3 regions of the Deinococcus taeanensis genome follow, and region 2 is predicted to be linked to each of the others. Evidence: riboswitches for the same ligand, from Rfam matches in the RefSeq annotation. Region 2 holds a riboswitch; each other region holds the start of a gene.
The links. Region 2 has a riboswitch for cyclic di-GMP ahead of LAJ19_RS12835 (Ig-like domain-containing protein). Riboswitches for the same ligand answer to the same signal wherever they lie in the genome.
Positions count from the first base shown of each region.

Region 1 (4,320 bases), on a different replicon from region 2:
AGCGCATTCCGCTGCTCGCAAGAATCTTCACGGTCTGCGACGTGTATGACGCCCTGATCAGTGAACGCCCGTACAAGTCCGCCTGGACGCACGACGACGCCCTGAAGGAACTCCGCGCGCAGCGCGGCCGTCAGTTCGACCCGCACGTCGTCGACGCGTTCGTGTCGTTGTTCCGGCCTCACGCCGCGTGACCCGGTACGTTCAGCGCCGCAGACGTCCGGCCTGATCACCGTCAGCCGCCCGGCGTGGCGCCCCTGCGCCTGTCAGCGAACGGGTGGGCAATGGTGGCGCCCGGTTTAGGGAAAGCTCACTCAGGCGCCTGCGCGCTCCCGGTAGGGTGAGGCATGTCCGACGACAAGAACAAGACCGGCACGCCGCCGCTGACGGAAGAGAATGTCCGGAACGTGGACCTGCAGTTCATGGGCCGCACCGATGAGCACCGCGACGCTGTCCAGGACGCCGACGCTGAAGCGACCGTCGCTGACGGCTACACCGAACACGGCCTCGACAAGCAGGACGTGGCCTCCAACGGAAGCATGATCACCAGCGACCCGGCGAGCACCACCCCCGGCCACGACACCTCAGAGGACACCTGATTGCCCTGAAGGAAAGCGCTCCGTACCGGAGCTGAGCCCCTGATGTAGGGAGAGAGGCGCCCCGCGGCGCCTTTCTTTACGCAGCTCAGCGGGCCGGCCCCGCGGCCCTGCCCGGTTCACGGCCCTCGTGCTGCCCCCGGAGGCCCGGGAAGGCGCGCGCCGCCCTGCACTGTTTCCCATCTGGTCGGCCTATAGTGAGCCGGAGGTGGACCGTGAACGACACTGAACAGGCGCTCAACGTGATTGAAGCGTGGCAGCGCGGCGAGACGGCGCGTGACGCGGTAATCACGCACCTGACGGCCCTGGAACGGGATCAGGGCGGCGTGGTCACTGGCGTGATTGCCACCCTGACGCCACACGCCCCCCCGCACGATCAGCCGCAGGGAACCGGCGAGCCTCGCGGCGGCACACTGCTGTGGCGCGAGGAACTGATGAACAGCCGCGCCCGCACCTGGACCGGTCCGGACGCCGCGGGGTTGCTGGTCGGGCCCACGGTGCTGCTCCTCACGGACGGCCGGCAGGGCGTGGTGATTGGCGAGCGGGACACGCGGGCCCTGTCGGCCAGCGTGAGTGCGTCCGTGATGCTGCTGTGCCAGACGATCGTGATGGCGCAGCACGCCCTGGACGAACGGGACGTGAACGACCTGCGCAAGCAGCGGGTTGAGAGCACGTCCACGTCCATGTCCGAGATTGAGATTATTCGCTGACGGGTCCACCTGGGTCCGGAACGCCACGAACCCAGCACGCCGCCGCCCGCCTGAAACTGGCGGGCGGCGGCGTGCTGAGCGGGGTTCAGCGCACGGCGCCGGTGGCACTCAGGGTGTAGGCGGGGGCGCGGCTCGACCACACGACCCGGGCGTAGTACGTGGTATTGGGTTTCAGTGTCAGGGTGACGCTGTCGGTGCTGGCTTTGCTCCTGCGGCTGCTGCCCAGCAGGGTGGCGCCGTCCGCAGCGTAGATTTCCAGATCGCTGTTCCAGTCGGTGGCGACCGACACGGTGCTCAGGCCGCCTGCGTCGGTGCTGGTGAAGCTGAACCAGTCGCGGGTGTCCGCGCTGCTCAGCGTGCCCTGGGCCGGCGCAGCTTTCGTGAACGCCACGGCGCCCGCAGCGGTGTCGTCGGTGGGGGCGCTCACCACGGGCGTGGTGCCGGTCGTGTCGGCCGCGCCAGCAGGGGTGAAGCTCACGTAATCCACGAGCATGTACGAGGTACCGAGGGAGGCCACGCCGCCCCACCCGGTGGAGTTGGTGGGCCACAGGTTCAGCATCAGGTGCGCGGCCGCGCTGGGAAGGACGCCGGTCGTGGTGCGTTTCAGCACGCCGTCTATGTAGAAATCGATTTTGGTGGCGCTCCAGTCCCAGCGGTACGTGTGGAAGGCCTGCGTGAGGTTGGCGCCGCCCGCGCCGCCGGTGCCGTAGTCGTGGCGGGCGGTGGTCTGCCAGGCGCCCATCCAGTCGGTGGTGGGGTTCTGACCTTCGATCTCGTGGTCGATTTCCGTTTCGGAATTGTTGACGTAGTTGAAAAAGGCGCTGATGTTGCCGCTGCTGCCGGTCCCGGCGACGGACGGGTCGGCGCTGCTGCTCGCGGCGCGCACCCGGGCTTCGTAGGTCCCGTAGCCGTACTGGGCGCTGGTGGCGACCTCGGCGCCGCTGGCGAGGAGACCGGCCGTCACGTCGAGTTTCATGACGAGGTAGCCGTCTTTGACGGTGACGTTCTGGGTGTTCCACAGGCCGGTCAGGCCGTCGCGGGCCCAGAAGGGCGTCCAGCTGCCTCCCGACACGGACCAGCGGGTGGTGTCGAGCGTGGTGAAGTCGTCGCGCCAGCTGCCGGTCACGGCCTGGGTCTGCACGGTCTGGTCGGCGGCGGCGGCAGGTTCGGCAGCGGGGGCGTCGGGGCTGGAGGTGGTGGAGCAGGCGGCCAGAAGGGCGGAGGTGACGGCAGCCAGGGCAATGGTTTTCAGGGTGGTGATCTGCAGCATGGGGTTCTCCCTTCTTTCGGTGGCTCGGCCAACCTCATGGGTTCCGGAGCTTTGCGTCCCCGTCTTGCGACGGGTTTGCCGTTTCGGTGGCGGGATGAACCCCCGTGGGCTCATCGATGGCTGTACCTTAAGAGGATCTTAATGACAAAGGCCTTACACAACAAGCGTCTCAAAACGCTTAATTTCAGTCATATAAAGGGTTCATAAATCCAGGTTCTGCTCATCCGCAAAAAACCTCCTCGCAGACACACTTTTTCACTCATGCCATCTGGGAGCCACCACCCCCTGTGCCCTCCAATAAGCCCCGAGTATTAAGACCAGGCGGCCACACGCGACTGTCACGAGCTTCAAACGATGACAGCCAACATGAAGCTGGCGCTCAGAAAGCAAGCTGGCTCCTCAGCCGTGCCGGACCACCGGCATACCCTGAGGGCGATGAAGCGGACGCTTGCCCTCACACTGCTCAGCCTGCAGATGACCGGCGCACAACCGGCGGCGCCGGTGCGAGCGGCGTGGCCTCAGGACACCTGTATTCACGGCACCACGGTGAACACCAGCCGTCAGACGTGGTCCACGCGCGCTGTTGAGAACACCATCCGCACCCTTCTGCAGGACGCCGGGGTGCAGCTGGCCGCCGACGGGTGTGGCACGTACCTCAATGTGCTGGTGCAGGCGGACGCCGCCGGCCCCCGCGCCACCAGAGTCATGGCCGCCCTGATTCTGGCGGACCGGGAAGTGAACCTCCCGGAACTGAATCTGCACCCGTCGCCGTACACCTGCGCACGCACCCTGCAGGACGTGGTCCTGCCGGAGGAGGACCTGCTGCTCGGAACGCAGCGTCTCCTGACCCGCCTGCTGGCAGATCTGCCGGTCTGCCCGGACGTTCCTTCCCATTGAGGACACAGCCCGGGCAACTGACACGCCAGCTTGACGAGCACAGTCAAGGCAGCGCAGCCGCATGGTGAACTAAGCCGCTGGACCCATCCGGCCCGGTTCACCTTGGAGCGCGGCAGCGTGACTCAGGGGCACGACAGTCGCAGCGGGGAGCGCCGAGGATCCGGTGGGCCGGAGATTGGCTGGGCCTGCGCCTGTCCGCGAGCCTTCTGTGGAGCGCCACCCCTTGACTGTGAACGCTCACATTGTATGCTGCGGGCGTCCGATGCTGTGTTCCCGGTCCACCCCTGCGGTGGACATCACCTCCGTTGCGTTCGCCCACCGGTTCGGCCCGCGCCGCGCCTGAAGCGTACACTCACCTCTCAAAAGGACCTGATTGCCTTGACGACTGAGCCGACCACCATCCCCGTTCAGGCCAGTGTCGCCCTGCACACCGGGCGCACCACCGGCGAGATCTCACCGCTGCTGTTCGGCGGGTTTGCCGAGCACATGGGCCGATGCATCTACGAAGGCATCTACGACCCGGACTCGCCCCTGTCCGACGAACGGGGCCTGCGGCGGGACGTGATGGCCGCGCTCAAGGAGACCAACTACCGCATCATGCGCTACCCGGGCGGAAATTTCGTGTCCGGGTACCGCTGGACCGACGGAATCGGCCCGAAAGCGGAGCGGCCCCGCCGGCGGGCGCTGGCGTGGCGGTCCATCGAGACGAACCAGTTCGGACCGCACGAGTTCATGGAGTTCGCCGAGGAACTGGGCACCGAACCCATGTGGGCCGTGAACCTGGGAACGGGCAGCATCCAGGACGCCGCCGACCTCGTGGAATACATGAACCTGCCGACCGGCACGCTGT
Region 1 is NZ_CP083458.1:304,999-309,318, forward strand. It holds gene LAJ19_RS19085 (HD-GYP domain-containing protein) at 1-191, shown strand, start outside; gene LAJ19_RS19090 (M-like protein) at 345-596, shown strand; gene LAJ19_RS19095 (hypothetical protein) at 809-1,303, shown strand; gene LAJ19_RS19100 (glycoside hydrolase family 16 protein) at 1,389-2,573, opposite strand; cyclic di-GMP riboswitch class I at 2,589-2,663, opposite strand; gene LAJ19_RS19105 (hypothetical protein) at 3,009-3,470, shown strand; gene LAJ19_RS19110 (alpha-N-arabinofuranosidase) at 3,849-4,320, shown strand, end outside.
Region 1: it holds a riboswitch for cyclic di-GMP, as region 2 does, so the genes downstream of both, LAJ19_RS19100 (glycoside hydrolase family 16 protein) here and LAJ19_RS12835 (Ig-like domain-containing protein) in region 2, are expected to answer to the same signal.

Region 2 (4,320 bases):
GGGTCGATCAGACGGCCGAACGCGTCGTCCACCCGGCGGATGGTGGCGAGCCGGTCCGCGTGGGTGCTGCGCCCGCCACGCAGGCCGCTGGTCTGCACGGCGTCCCAGTGGGATGTGCCGTGCACTGTGACGGGACGGCCCTCGGCCACGGCCTGCCACCACGTGTGGGTCTGCTCGGGGTCCTGCCCGGCCATGAGGTACAGGAAGCGCTCGAAGTTGCTGGCCTTGCCGATGTCCATGCTGGGGCTGCTCGTCACGGCAACCCGCGCGGCGGGCCGGACGTGGTACACGCCGGTCTGGAAGAACTCGTGCAGAACGTCATTCTCGTTGCTGGCGGCAACGAGCTGCCCGATGGGCAGGCCCATGCGGCGTGCGAGGAAGCCCGCGAAGACGTTGCCGAAATTGCCGGAGGGAACGCTGAAGTCCGCTTCGGTGCCGGCGGGGAGGTTCAGCGCGAGGTACGCCTTGAAGTAGTACACGGCCTGCGCCAGTACCCGCGCCCAGTTGATGCTGTTCACGGCGCCGATGTCGTACCGGGCCTTGAAGTCCGCGTCGGCGTTCACGGCTTTCACGAGGTCCTGACAGTCGTCGAACACGCCACTTACGGCGAGGTTGAAGATGTTCGGTTCGTGCAGGCTGTACATCTGCGCCTGCTGGAAGGCACTCATGCGGCCGTGTGGGGAGAGCATGAACACGTTGACGCGGGCCTTGCCGAGCATGGCGTACTCGGCGGCGGAGCCGGTGTCGCCGCTGGTGGCACCCAGGATGTTCAGGTGCTGGTCACGGGTTTCCAGAACGTACTCAAAGATGTGACCCAGGAACTGCATGGCGACGTCCTTGAAGGCCAGGGACGGGCCGTTACTGAGTTCCAGCAGGTACAGGTCCGTGCGGCCCAGGCGGGTCAGGGGGGTGATCGCCTCGCTGTGGAACACGTCGGGGTGGTAGGTGGCGTGCAGCAGCCGGCGCAGGGCCTCCTCGGGAAGGTCGTCGATGAAGGGCCGCATGATGCGCAGGGCCAGTTCCGGGTAGGGCAGGGGCCGCAGCGCCTCGAGCTCGTCGGGCGTGAAGGTCGGAATGAACTCCGGCATGGCCAGCCCGCCGTCCGGGGCGAGGCCGCTCAGGAGGACGTCCGAGAAGCGGCCCAGGGTGGCCGCGCCGCGTGTGGAAACGTACTTCATGCCTGTTCCTCCCGTGCGCCCGCCGCTGCTGTGTGGCGTGGCGGGCGGTGAATGCGGCCACTTTACGGGGTTGGTGGAGGGATGCGGCGCAGGCGGCTAGAGCACTCGGCATTTCAGGGGGGCGGCCTGAGCGGAGCGCAGCGGCTGCTTCCCTCTGGTGCCTGACCGGGGCCTGCTGCGCCTGCTCTCTTTGCAGGCTGTTCATTTACGTGGGTGTGACAGGTGAGTAAGCCGCCGCGCGGCATGCTGAGGGCACTCGCTGGTGAACCCCACGCGAGAAGAGGCGATGAAGCGTGGTCCTGTATTCGGGCACCTGGGACACGCGGAGCCATTGGTGCGACCGGCTTTTCGACTGCCCGACCATCCTCACCCAGGATGACCCGGCCTGTACTCTGCGCCCCTGGTCGCAAGAGGAGTTCCCAGATGTTCCGACCGACAACCGCTGTCCTCACCCCCCGGCAATCAGACCAGCGCCTCACGCACGCACCGCGTTGCCTGCCCGGCCTGCAGTGACCTGCCGCTGATCTGATCAGGCGAGCCTCGCCTGTCCCTCCAGAGTTCCGCCCAGCCCCGAACCGCGGCGCGCCCCTGACGGCACCCTCCTGTTCCGCTGGCACTTCATCAGACGGCTTTTCGCCGGCGGTTCACGCCGCGCTGGAGGGGCCGGACACTGGACCAAGCTTTCCGGGAGTTCCCATGAAATACGCGATCCTGACCGTCCTGATCACTGTTCTCGCCACCAGCTGCGGCAGCACGGCCACCCCCAGCGCCAGCACGCACGCGCAGACGGTCAGCAGCTCCGGCCCGGACACCCAGGCCCCCACGGTGTCCATGATGATGCACCCCGCCACGCTGCGTGAGGAAGGCAACGTGTTCTTCCAGCTGGCCACCCGCGACAACGTCGGGGTGTCCCGCGTGGTGATCAACATCGACGGGCAGAAGTTCGTGGACGACAGCACCAGCTACAACTCGTACGCCAAGTACTTCAAGGGCGCCAGCAACGGCGAGCACACCGTGACCGTGCGCGTGTACGACCTGGCCCAGAACGTCAGCGAGCAGACCCAGACCTTCACCGTGGCGATCGGCCAGTAAGGCCTGCGGGCGCCGGGCAGCGTGCATGAACGCCGCGTGGGCATCCGGGCGGGTGAACCCTCACCGCGGGGCACGTTTACTCCGCGCGGCATCCTTTACCCTGCGGGCATGACGCCGGACACTGTGAAACTCGCGGCCGTGCAGATGCACGTGACCGATCAGCTGGAAGACAACGTCACGCGGGCCATGGGACACGTGCGGGCCGCGGCGGCGCAGGGCGCGCAGGTGATCCTGCTGCCGGAACTGTTCGAGAACCTGTACTTCTGTCAGGTGGAACGCGAGGATTACTTCGCGCTGGCCCACCCCCTGGACGGACACCCGTTTATCGGGCGGTTTCAGGCGCTGGCGCAGGAACTCGGCGTGGTGCTGCCCCTGTCGTACTTCGAGGCGGCCGGGCAGGCGCACTACAACTCGCTGGTGTGCATCGACGCGGACGGCAGCGTGCTGGGCAACTACCGCAAGACCCACATCCCGGACGGCCCGGGGTACGAGGAGAAGTACTACTTCAATCCCGGGGATACGGGGTTCCGCGTGTGGCACACTCGCTTCGGCCGGGTCGGGGTGGGCATCTGCTGGGACCAGTGGTACCCGGAGACGGCGCGCGTGATGATGCTTCAGGGTGCGGATTTCCTGCTGTACCCCACGGCCATCGGCACGGAACCGGCCGAGGTGGAAAGCCCGAACAGCCACCACATGTGGCAGCGGGCCATGATCGGGCACGCGGTGAGCAACAGCACGTACGTGGCGGCCGCCAACCGGATCGGGTCGGAAACCGTGGGGGACCTGACGCAGTCGTACTACGGTCACACGTTCGTCAGTGACTACACCGGGGAGATCGTCGCAGAATTCGGGGAGACGGAGGAAGGGCCGCTGCTGCACACCCTGAACCTGCGCGAGGCGCGCAGATTCCGCGCGGGAATGGGCTTCTTCCGGGACCGCCGGCCGGAACTGTACGGGCCGCTGCTCACCACCGACGGCGTGACCCGGCGCGGGTAGAGCCAGCCGGGAGCAGACTGGGGTGTCATCCCCGTCTGCCCCGGGCCGTTATTCGGCGGCTTCCGGCGCGAGGTTCAGCCGGTACAGGTAGCGGCCGGGGCCCCTGCGGCCCGCGTAGCGGGTGAGGAGGTCGTGCAGGTCACGCTGCAGGGCCTTGGCGTCCTCCCGGGTGAGGTGCAGGGTGCCCCAGTGGGCGGTCAGCGGCGGGGCGTCCTCGCGCAGCAGGTCCAGCAGGTCGAAGGCGTCGGCGCGGGGCGTGATGTCCATGGTCACGCCGGTGGGTGTGGTGTACAGGCGCACGGCGATGTCCTCGTCACGCTGCACCAGGCACGCGCCGGCCTGCACGACCGCGTGGTGAAAGCGGGCGCTGAAGGTGTCCTCGTGCAGCGCGATCAGCGCTTCCAGGCTGCTCAGCGGCGTGCGGTGGTAGGGAATCAGGAACGCGCTGGCGACCGCGCGGTAGTGCTTGATGGGGCGGCCCCGGCGCTCCGTCTGGCGCGTGACCTGCACCAGTCCGGCCTGCACGAGGCGGCCCAGGCGGTGGTGCGTGGCGTTCAGCGCCCGCCCGCAGTGGCGGGCCAGGGCCGCCGCCGCATAGTCCTGGGTCATCAGGGCGTGCAGCAGCAGGGTGTACTCGGGGGTCAGGCACAGGCGGGCGGCGAGCGGGTCCTCGACGCGCGTCCAGGGTCGCGGCATGCACGCAGCGTAACCCGCCCGGCCGGTCTCTACTCGACCGGACGCCTTGCGGGTCGAGTAGAGACGCGCCCACGCTGGGGCATGACCACCCCCACCCTGAGCGCCCGGCAGGCGCACGTGCAGGCGACCCTTCAGGCCCTGTGGAACCCAGGCGCGTACCGCGATCCGCAGCCTGGGTACGAGGCGGTGCGCGCCCTGGACCCCTCCGGGGTGGTGGCCGCGCCCGAGTGGGGCAGCGCGTTCGTGACGTCACACGCGGCGAACAGTGCCCTCCTGCGTTCCCCGGCGGCGCGCAGCGGAGCGATCATCTCGCAGGTCCCGGCCGACACCGCCAGTCTGCGCCTGCTGCAGCCCATGA
Region 2 is NZ_CP083455.1:2,668,498-2,672,817, forward strand. It holds gene thrC (threonine synthase) at 1-1,178, opposite strand, end outside; cyclic di-GMP riboswitch class II at 1,449-1,533, shown strand; gene LAJ19_RS12835 (Ig-like domain-containing protein) at 1,875-2,270, shown strand; gene aguB (N-carbamoylputrescine amidase) at 2,379-3,266, shown strand; gene LAJ19_RS12845 (helix-turn-helix domain-containing protein) at 3,315-3,962, opposite strand; gene LAJ19_RS12850 (cytochrome P450) at 4,044-4,320, shown strand, end outside.

Region 3 (4,320 bases), on a different replicon from region 2:
GTGACCGGCGCAGACGCGAACAGGGTGTCCATGGCTTCTTCGAAGCTGGCGGTTTCGGCCAGCGGGTTGATCTGAACGCAGATCTCCAGGCGCGGTACGTGCAGCTGCCCGGCCACACGGCGCGCCAGGGCCAGTTCATGACCGGGTTCCGTTTCGGCGTACACGAGGAACCGGTCTTCCTGCACGTGGAACACCCAGTCGCTGGCGCGCAGCTGCGTGAGCAGCTGATCGGACAGGCGGCGCTGGGCGGCGTCGAGCTCGCCGGGTTCCAGCATGGCGGCCAGGGGTTCGTGGTTCAGGACGGTGACGCCCAGCAGGGTACCGGCGGTGCCGCGGCGCACGTAGGAGGCGCGCAGCATGCGGTGACTCAGGCGGGCCAGGGCGAGGTTCGGCAGACCCGTGACCGGGTGTTCGGCGCTGCTGCCGGAGAGCAGGGCGCCCTGGGCGCGCAGCATACGGTGGGCGCCCACGGCGGGCAGGATGACCTGCCGGGCCGTCCAGGCGGCGAGGAGCAGCAGGGCGGCCCCGCCAAAGGTGGTGAGGTCGGCCGCGCCGGCATCCAGGCGGGTCACGGTCCACAGGCCGGCCACGACGACGCCGGCAAGCCAGCTCCAGGTCCAGGGCAGCCAGGGACCGGCGGCGGTGAGGGCGACCAGCAGGGCCGCCAGGGTGGAGCTCGCTGGCCAGGCGAGCATCAGGGCTGCGCCGGTCAGTAGTGCGAAAATTGTCAGCCGCAGCCGTAATGCAAACAGCAGTTCCATAGTCTCCTGTGGGTTCTGTACGGGAATTGGACGGCGACTGGCACCACTAGAAGTTCAGTGGTGTGCAGGCGCGCCTGTGTCGGTACGATAACGGGCGCACCCGGAGCTCAGTGCCCCCAAACGGGTGCGCCTCCATGGTCTAAAGAGCAGGTTAGTGTCGGTGTAGTCGCAGAATTCGCGGGTGGTGTCCAGGCCCTTTCAGGTGATTTCAGGGTTGCTGGCGCGTTTCATCGTGGGTGCATGATGAAAAAGAGACCCGAATGGATGTGGAATAGCTGCAATCTTAATGATAAAAATGAGAAATTTACAGTGAAGGCTCAAATTTCACTTCGTCCACCAGCATGAACACCTCGCCCGGGGTGGCCTGCCCACCCCACTTCGAATCGTCGGTAGGCCACACATTGAGCATCAGGTGCGCCGGATCCTGCGGAACGTGCTCCCGCGTGCGCCACACCTCGCGGCCATCTACCGAGAAGGCCAGGTGATCCCGCTGCCAGTCCCAGGTGTACGTGTGAAAGCCGGTCGCGAGGTCGGTGCCCTGCGGATGGGTGACGAGCGCGAACGACTTGCGTTCCAGTCCCTGCCAGGCCGCCGTATTGATCTGCCGTGAACGGTGCCCTTCGATCTCCACGTCAATCTCAGTGCGGCTGTCGTCCAGGAAGCTGAAGGCCGCACTGATGTTGCCCGGGCGCGCCCGGCCCGCACGGCGGGGATCCCCACTGTCACTCGCGGCGCGCATTCTCACCGTGTAGCGTCCGAAACCGAACTTCTGCCGTGACTGCAGCGCTGCGGCCTGCGCGCACCAGCGGCCGCCGCAGCGCTGCACTTTCAGGCGCAGCTGCAGTTGCCCGCCCTGCAGCACCTTCACGTTCTGGGCGCTGAATGCACCGTCGAGCGTTCCACCGGCCCAGAAGCCCCGCCAGTTGGACACCACCCAGCGGTCCAGGGTGCCCTGGGTGAAGGACTCCACCCAGGGGCCGGGCGCGGCGTGTCCCGCGGACACCGGGAGGCTGAGGGCAAACAGAGCAGTCAGGAGGCTTCGGCGTAGCATGGTCCTTCTCCTTGTGGTGGTCCGGCCGACCCTGTGGGCCCCGTGACTTTGCGTCCCCGCCTTGCGACGGGTTTGCCTTTTTCCGGTGGAGGAGCAGCGCTTCACGCACGAAGCCTGAACCTGACATGAAGAGAATCACATCTGTTCTGTCAGGATTCTCACCGCCCTTGGAGACGGGTCTGCGCCCGAGGCTCACTTCCGGTACCACTGGTGAGCGAAAGCACGACCAGGAGGGCTCTGCTATTCATACCGTGCCGGCAAGGGCAGCGGTCCTGATGTTCATGCGCCCTTCACGGCGTGCCATCAGACTGGTGGGCACTGCTAGGCTGAGCAGGTCCATGACCTGCACCCTGCCCTGCTTTCCTCCGCGGCCTGCGGCCAGCGCTTGTGGTCCAGTGGGCACCGGGCCGGGCCGGGCCGGCTTCTGCCAGGCTGAACGGGTCCGGTGATGCCGTCCGTCCTGGGCGCGCTGAAAGAACAGACCACGCGGCATCATCAGCGCGCCGAACGCGCCGTCAACCTGATGACTCCCGGCCTCACGCCGGAGCGGTACGCGGCAGTGCTGGGCGTGAACTGCGCACTGCACAGCGCGCTGGAGCCGGTGATTGCCGGGAGGCTGCGGGCGGCCCTGTCCCCCGACGGCTGGGCGGCGCTGGCGGTGTCCACCCAGTCCCGCCTGCCGGGACTGCAGCGTGATCTCGTGGCGCTGGGGCACCGTGTGACGCCGCCCCTGCCGCACGGAGGCGACCACGTGACGAGCGAGGCGGCAGCGTGGGGCGCAGCGTACGTGCTTGAAGGCTCGGCGCTGGGCGGTCAGGTTGTGAGCCGGCACCTGCGCGCCGCGGGGTTTCCGGACGCGGCGCTGCACTTTTACGGCAGTGATGGGCAGCCGGTCGGACCGCGGTGGCGGACGTTTGGGAGGCTGCTCGAAAGCCGCTACAACGCAGCCGAGGATCCGGCGCGGTTTGTGCACGACGCGGTGAGGGCGGCGCAGCAGACGTTCATTCTGTTTGAAACCCTGTCAGCGCAGGACGCGGCCGGATCGTTCTGAGCCAGCGCGACGCGCGCACTGAGCGCCCCTCTCTGGAGGTCCATCGCCCCCGTCGAGCTGGGCCGTTTAAACTTGACTAATCCAGTCAGCTTAATTAGGGTGAGCCGCATGAAACGCACCGCCCTCCTCAGCAGCCTGCTCCTGTGCAGCAGCGCCCTCGCCCAGACCCTTACCCTCAAGCACGACGAAGGCACGACACAGATCAAGGCCGATGCCAGGCGCCTCGTGGTCCTGGACGAAGAAGCGCTGGGGTGGATCTACGCGCTGGGCCTGAGCGACCGCATCGTGGGCATCGGCAGCTCCATGATCGCCCCGACGGACCTCACCGCCGACGGGCACCTGAAACCCGAGCGCATCCGGGGCACCTTCCTCGCGCGCGGCAACCTCAGCGGCGCCCGCTTCGTGGGCAACTGGATTCAACCGAACCTGGAAACCATCCTGAGCCTCAAACCCGACCTGATCGTGCGCCTCACCTGGAACGGCAACGGTAACTACGACAAGCTCAGCCGCATCGCCCCCACGGTCGGGTACCGCGAGGACCGCGCCGGCTACTGGAAAAGCAACCTGCGCGACCTGGCCCGCGTGTTCGGCCGGCAGGAACAGGCAGAGAAACTCATCAAGCAGGTGGCCGACACCAACCGCGCCGGCGCCCGCACGCTGCAGGCCGCCGGCGTGTTCCGCAAGTACCCCAAGGCCGTCGTGGTCTCCCCCTTCCAGGGCGGCACGAACTACCTGTACACCAAAACCCGCCTGATCGAGGACGTGCGCGCCCTGGGCTTCAAAGACGGCCTGAAAGCCAGCGCCTCCACACTGGGCGTCGCCTCGGTGATCAGTGACGAAGCCCTGCTCGGCCTGGGCAAAGACACCCTGGTCATCGTCTTCCCGCCCGGCGGGCAGTACAACGGCGCGGACGCCTTCCTGCAAAGCCCGGTCGGTCAGCGCCTGAAAGACCGCGCCGTGGTGTACAGCCCCGAAGCGATCAGCCCATGGTCCGGCCCGCTGGTCTCCCTGCGTGACAGCGCCGCCCTGACGAAACTGATTCTGGAGAAAATGAAGTGACGCGCCCGACCCCCCTGGCGCTGCTGACGCCGGGTGGCGCCCACGCGCACAAATGCCGCGCGCAGACCGGCGCGCACGCCCCGTGGCAGCAGCTGCCGTTCGTGACGGCGGGCCGGGCGGACGCCCTGAACGACCGCACCTGGACCCCCGGCAACCCGCTCAGCGCCCTGCTGGGACGGCACTGACGTGACGGCCGCCCCCCCCGCCCTGAGCCTGTGCGCCGACCTGTCCCGCGCTGCAGGCGAGGACCCGATCGGCACGGCGCCGCACTGGGCGGAAGTGACCGTGCTGGAACTGGACATCCCCGTCTGGGCGCAGCTGAGGCAGGTCGACGCCTGGACCCCCGCGCAGCAGGCGCTGTTCGCGGCGCTGCGCGAGAAGGTGGAAGCCAGCGGCGC
Region 3 is NZ_CP083458.1:27,447-31,766, reverse strand. It holds gene LAJ19_RS17900 (hypothetical protein) at 1-761, opposite strand, end outside; gene LAJ19_RS17895 (glycoside hydrolase family 16 protein) at 1,066-1,812, opposite strand; cyclic di-GMP riboswitch class I at 1,825-1,899, opposite strand; gene LAJ19_RS17890 (biliverdin-producing heme oxygenase) at 2,261-2,863, shown strand; gene LAJ19_RS17885 (ABC transporter substrate-binding protein) at 2,972-3,922, shown strand; gene LAJ19_RS17880 (hypothetical protein) at 3,919-4,107, shown strand; gene LAJ19_RS17875 (sucrase ferredoxin) at 4,109-4,320, shown strand, end outside.
Region 3: it holds a riboswitch for cyclic di-GMP, as region 2 does, so the genes downstream of both, LAJ19_RS17895 (glycoside hydrolase family 16 protein) here and LAJ19_RS12835 (Ig-like domain-containing protein) in region 2, are expected to answer to the same signal.